2 linked regions of the Vreelandella piezotolerans genome follow. The protein of the gene in region 1 interacts with the protein of each later gene in a pairwise test. Links are inferred from orthologs where the notes say so. Each region holds a gene or a part of one and is shown on either strand. Other genes may lie near its edges.

Region 1 (3,136 bases):
CCCTTGCGGGCGCTGAGTCCTAATCCTTTTATGGCCGCCCGCCGTTGCGGGTGGCATGACCCACTCACCCATTGAGTGTTCTAACCCAGGAGTTCCCTGCAATGCTGGATTTCTTCATCTCACCAGCCCATGCCCAAGAAGCCGCCGCTGGCGGTGGCATCGCGCAAATCGTCATGCTGGTCGGCTTCGTGCTGATCTTTTACTTCCTGCTGTGGCGTCCGCAAGCCAAACGTGCCAAGCAGCACAAGCAGTTGGTATCGGGTCTAGCCAAGGGCGATGAAGTCGTGATTGGCGGCGGTTTGGTTGGCCGCGTGACCAAAGTCAGCGACGAGTTCCTGACCCTGGAAGTCTCTGAAGGTACCGAAGTCAACGTGCAGAAAAACGCCGTGGCCGCCGTACTGCCTAAAGGCACCATTAAGTCCATCTAACGCTTGCACTCCCCCCTGCCGACCCAGTGCCAGCCACCCCGGCAGGGGTGACATGGTAGCGTCGATGGTGAACGTTGCTGTGCGCAGCCTGTCTGTGCACAGCGATTCCGTTTGTAATTGAAGGCAGGGCTTGCATGCTCAACCGTTACCCCCTGTGGAAGTATCTGCTGATACTGGTCGTCCTGGTGGTTGGCCTTATCTACTCGCTTCCCAATCTATTCCCCGCAGATCCCGCCATTCAGGTGAGCGATGCACAAGGCAACGCCCTGGATGAACGGCAGATTACCCGTGTCGAAGAAGCGCTCAGCGAGAGCGATATCGCCGTCAAAGCCGTCGAAGAGACCAACGGTCAGTGGCTGATTCGTTTACAGAGCGATGACGACCAGCTCGACGCCCGTGACATCGCCGCCGACGTGCTGGGCCCCAACGCCACCGTTGCCCTCAACTTGGCCGATGCCACCCCTGAGTGGCTGCAAGCGTTTGCGGCCTCCCCCATGACGCTGGGCCTCGATTTACGCGGCGGTGTTCACTTCCTGTTGGAAGTGGATATGGAGGCGGCGCTAACACAACGCCTCGAAGTGAACGCCAGCGCCATGCGTGAGTTACTGCGCAGCGAGCGTATTCGCTACCGCAACACCACCATTGACGACCGCTCGCTGTCGATCGACTTCGCCAGCAGCGAAGACCGCGACGCCGCCCGCCGTTTGATCAGCCGCGACTTCCCCAACTTCGAGTACACCAACGAAGGGGATGGCCGCGCTTCGAGCCTGGTCATGACGCTAAGCGACATGACGGTCAACGAAATCCAGGACTATGCGATCAACCAGAACTTGACCACGCTGCGTAACCGGGTGAACGAGCTGGGCGTCGCCGAACCCATGGTGCAGCGCCAAGGCCCGAGCCAAATCGTGGTCGAACTGCCGGGCGTGCAGGACACCGTGGCCGCCAAGCGGATCGTCGGTGCGACGGCCAACCTCGAATTTCGTCTCGAGGCGCGCAACGATACACCGGATGCCGAAACCGAACGCTTCGAGTTTCGCAACGATCCCTCTCGTTCGGCAGAGCTGATGCGCGATGTGATCATCACCGGTGACAGCGTTTCCAGCGCCAGTAATAGCTTCGACGAGAACGGCCGCCCTCAGGTCAACATCAACCTGGACGGCACCGGCGGTACGCTGATGAACCGCGCCACGCGCACCAACATCGGGCGCAACATGGCGGTGCTGTTCATCGAGCATAAAAGCGAAGACCGCATCGAAGTCGACCCGGAAACCGGCGAAGAGACCATCGTTCGTGAGCCCTACACCGAGCGTGGCCTGATCAGCTTGGCGACCATTCAAAGTGCGCTGGGCAACAGCTTCCGCATCACTGGTCTCGACTCCCCCACCGAAGCTGCCGAACTCGCTCTGCTGCTGCGTTCCGGCTCGCTCGCAGCGCCAATCTACTTCGTGCAAGAGCGCACCATCGGGCCCAGCCTGGGCGCAGAAAACATCGAACGCGGCCTGCTCTCGGTTCAGATCGGCTTACTGTTGGTCGTGCTGTTCATGCTGGTGCGTTACAAAGTATTTGGCGTGTTTGCCAACGTGGCGCTGGCGCTCAACTTGACGCTGCTGGTCGCGGTGATGTCGATGCTAGGCGCCACGCTCACGCTGCCAGGCATTGCCGGTATCGTGCTGACGCTCGGGATGGCGGTGGATGCCAACGTGCTGATCTTCGAGCGGATACGCGAAGAGCTGCGTAACGGCATGTCGATTCAGCAGGCCATTTATGCGGGCTACGAGCGTGCCTTTACCTCGATCGTGGATGCCAACATTACCACCTTGCTAGTGGCAGTGATTCTGTTCTCGATTGGTACCGGCCCGGTAAAAGGCTTTGCCGTTACGCTCTCTATCGGCATTTTGACGTCGATGTTCACTGCGCTGCTGGTCACGCGTGCCATGGTCAATCTGACCTACGGTGGCAAGCCCGTCAAAAAGCTGTGGATCTGATATCGATGAGATCACAACACGCGCTCAGCAAAGAATTTAAGAGGTGGTCATGAAACCCCTAACCCAACTGCGCATCGACTTCATGGGACGGCGCAACCTGGCGTTCATCGTCTCGGCGGTGATGCTGATCGTCTCGATCGGTGCCATCGTCTTCCAGCAGCTCAACCTGGGGCTGGACTTCACGGGCGGCACCCTGGTGGAGGTTCGCTACGGCACCGCTCCCTCCCTGGATGCCATACGGCAACTGCTAGAAAGCAGCGGCTTCCAAGATGTATCGGTGCAGACCTTTGGCGCGTCGACGGAGGTCCTGATTCGCTTACAGCAAGCCTTCGATGGTGATGTGGGTAACGACGTCGTCAACCTCCTGCGGGCCAACGGCGATAGCGTCAATCTGGTACGCGCCGAGTTCGTCGGCGCCCAAGTCGGCGATCAGCTTCGCGACCAGAGTGGTCTGGGGCTGCTCGTGGCACTGGGCGTGGTCATGCTCTACGTGGCTTTTCGCTTTCAGTACAAGTTCGCACTCGGTGCTCTATTGGCCTTGCTGCATGACGTCATCATTGTCGTTGGGGTGTTTGCACTGTTCCAGCTCGACTTCGATCTGACGGTGCTGGCGGCGATTCTCGCAGTCATCGGCTACTCGCTAAACGACACCATCGTCGTGTATGACCGCATCCGCGAGACGATTCGCACCTCGCGTATCGACGACATGCCGCAGATTTT
Region 2 (3,214 bases), 1.1 Mb from region 1 along the record:
GCATTTAGCCACTTACCAAGCTAGTCGCCCGTAGAGCTCGCATCAAAGGGCGAGCTCCAAACACTAAAAGGAGTGCCTAGGCACTCCTTTTGAGTAAGCGAACAGCAAAAAAGAAACTATTGGCTGCTCGAATAGCGCTCCACTTGCTGCTTGAGCTTCTGGCCTGGGCGAAACGTCACCACGCGCCGAGCGGAAATGGGAATTTCCTCACCGGTTTTCGGGTTACGCCCAGGCCGCTCACGCTTATCACGTAGGTCAAAGTTGCCAAAGCCCGACAGTTTTACCTGTTCGTTTTCGCGCAAACAGGCGCGGATTTCTTCAAAGAACGCCTCTACCATCGCTTTTGCTTCTCGCTTTGACAGCGCAAGCTCTGTATGTAAATGCTCAGCCAGCTCTGCTTTGGTCAACGCACCCATAGGGCTCCTCCATGTAGCATACGCATTGCCAAGAACGTGATAAGCGTCGTGTCATGGCATAGCTTAGTTAGCCGCGAAGTTCGGCATCTAATTCGGCTCGCACGTTTGTAATGATCGAGTCGACCAACTGATTGATTTCCTCATCATTTAGCGTGCGTGAAGCGTGCTGCCAGGTCAAGCCCAATGCAATGCTCTTATATCCCTCGGCCACGCCTTTACCAGCATAGACATCAAATAGCTTTATGTCTTTGAGGTAATCACCAGCCTTGGCCTTTGCACAATCCAGCAACGCTTGTACCGGTGTCTCTGCCTTGATCAAGAAGGCCAAATCGCGACGAACTTCCGGATAACGCGAAAGCGGTTCGAAGGCGGGAATCGAACCTTGGCTCAACGCATCCAATCGGACCTCGAACAGCACGGCATCCACTTTGAGCCCTAACGTTGCACGGACCTGGGGATGAAGCGTACCAATCCAGCCAGCAGGTTTCCCTTCATGGAAGAGCTGCGCCGTTTGACCGGGATGCAGCGAAGGATGCACTCCAGGCTCGAAGCGCCAGGCTGCTAGGCCACCCCCCATGGCTAAAAGACTCTCCAGATCCCCCTTCAAATCGTAGAAGTCTACCTGCGCTTTAGCACCATCCCAGCCTTCAGCTTCTCGCCCACCACATACCAGCGCCCCCATCATCGGGACTTGGGTTAGGTGGTCCAGAGAGCCATTGAACACCAACCCCGTCTCAAAAATGCGCACTCGCGTCTGCTGGCGATTCAGGTTGTGCTCCAGTGCTCTAACTAGCCCAGGAAATAGGCTGGCGCGCATCACAGAGAGGTCTGACGAGATCGGATTGGCCAATACCGGCGACACTGCGTCCGGTAACAGCGCTGCCTGTAGATCAGGAGCAACGAAACTGTAAGTGACAGCTTCTTGAAAACCACGCGCAACCATTTGGTGACGCAGTTGCGATGGTGTCAATGTCGATTCATTCGCAGAACGCAGTGCCAATCGAGCAGCTGGACGTCGCACCGGTAGATTGTTGTAGCCATGAATACGCGCCACTTCCTCGATGAGGTCTTCCTCGATGGCAACGTCAAACCGCCAGCTAGGCGCGACCACCGACCAACCCTCCGCATGCTTATCGACATCAAGACCAAGACGCTGGAGTATATCGGTAACATCGTCCGCCGATAGCCGCTTGGAAAGCGCGCTTTCTAGACGGGCTTCACGCAGCGTAATGGCGCGCGGCGCGGGCAAGTGCTCTTCGCTAACGGTTTCCACCACCGGGCCTGCCTGACCGCCACAAATCTCCAACAGAAGCTGTGAAGCACGCTCGACCGCTACGAGAGGAAGCTCAGGGTCGACGCCACGCTCAAAACGGTGCGATGCATCGGTATGCAGGCCGTAAGAGCGCGCCTGTCCGGCAATCGCAAGTGGCGCGAAGAACGCCGACTCTAGAAAAATGGCCTGGGTATTTTCGCTGACCCCAGAGTTTTCGCCCCCCATGATGCCAGCCATGGCCAGAGGGCCGCGCTCATCGGCAATGACGAGCGTTTCTGGGCGTAGGGTGACTTCTTGGCCATCCAACAGCGTCAAGCGCTCTGCGTCTTTGGCCAAACGCACGGTAATACTGCCCTGCAAATGATCGCGATCGAATGCGTGCAACGGCTGGCCAAGCTCCAGCATGACGTAGTTGGTGATATCCACCACAGGGTCGATGGAGCGTACACCGCTGCGACGCAGTCGCTCTACCATCCATAGCGGCGTTTCTGCATTCGTAGCCACGCCTTCGATCACACGCCCTACATAGCGCGGACACTGTTCAGGAGCCTCGACCTTCACAGGAAACGTTGTATCGATCGTTGGCGCCACAGCCGCAATGCTTGGGCCGCTCACCGGCAAGCGGTTGAGCACTCCCACTTCCCTGGCTAGCCCTTTGATACTCAGGCAGTCGCCCCGATTTGGCGTCAAATCCACCTCGATCGTCATATCATCGAGCTGCATGTAGTCACGAAAGCTTGTGCCTACCGGCGCCGACGCTGGCAATACCAGGATACCCGGAGAAGTCTCCTCCTCAAGCCCCAGCTCGGACGCCGAACAGATCATGCCACGAGACTCAACGCCTCGCAGTTTGGCTTTTTTGATCTTGAAGTCTCCCGGCAGCACGCCTCCTACCTGAGCGAAGGGAATTTTCTGACCTACATCGACATTCGGCGCTCCACAAACGACCTGCACCGGTGCTGCCGACCCATCATTCACCGTACAAACATTGAGCTTATCGGCGTCGGGGTGCTTCTCTTTGGTGAGTACTTCCGCCACAACAACGCCGCTAAATGAAGCGGCCACTGGCTCAACGGCATCCACTTCAAGGCCCGCCATGGTGATCTGGTCGGCGATGGCCTGTGTATCCAGCTGCGGAGTTACCCAATCACGCAACCACTGTTCTGAAAATTTCATGTTGATTCCCGTCGCTGGCAGCAGTCTTTAGGTGAATTGACGAAGGAAGCGCAGATCGTTTTCGAAAAACAAGCGCAAATCATTGACGCCATAGCGCAGCATGGCCAAACGCTCGGCACCCATCCCAAAGGCAAAGCCCGTATAGCGCTCGGCGTCGATACCAGAGTGTCTGAACACCTCCGGATGCACCATGCCGCACCCCATCACCTCTAACCAGCCACTATGGGAGCAAACGCGACAACCGTTACCACTACACATCACGCACTGAATATCCACCTCGGCAGAGGGCTCAGTGAATGGAAAGTATGAGGGCCGGAAACGAACCGAAAGGTCGTCGCGCTCGAAGAAT

What was found.
Region 2: the proteins of secD (region 1) and pheT interact in binary tests that used the Escherichia coli proteins (3 or more experiments, as listed by UniProt). The link is inferred for Vreelandella piezotolerans from one-to-one orthologs.

What each region holds. Positions count from the first base shown.
Region 1 is NZ_CP048602.1:698,184-701,319, reverse strand. What follows is about bases 28-2,989. They hold secD (protein translocase subunit SecD), read left to right. Parts: upstream 28-562; coding sequence 563-2,416; downstream 2,417-2,989. Other genes in these bases: secF (protein translocase subunit SecF), read left to right, coding at 2,466-2,989; yajC (preprotein translocase subunit YajC), read left to right, coding at 102-428. In the rest of the region: tRNA guanosine(34) transglycosylase Tgt, read left to right, coding at 1-23; more of secF, read left to right, coding at 2,990-3,136. UniProt on the Escherichia coli protein: Part of the Sec protein translocase complex. Interacts with the SecYEG preprotein conducting channel. SecDF uses the proton motive force (PMF) to complete protein translocation after the ATP-dependent function of SecA.
Region 2 is NZ_CP048602.1:1,780,645-1,783,858, reverse strand. What follows is about bases 175-3,214. They hold pheT (phenylalanine--tRNA ligase subunit beta), read right to left. Parts: upstream 2,866-3,214; coding sequence 484-2,865; downstream 175-483. Other genes in these bases: pheS (phenylalanine--tRNA ligase subunit alpha), read right to left, coding at 2,893-3,214; GYM47_RS08175 (integration host factor subunit alpha), read right to left, coding at 175-416. Outside these bases: GYM47_RS08180 (DUF2788 domain-containing protein), read left to right, coding at 1-8; more of GYM47_RS08175, read right to left, coding at 117-174.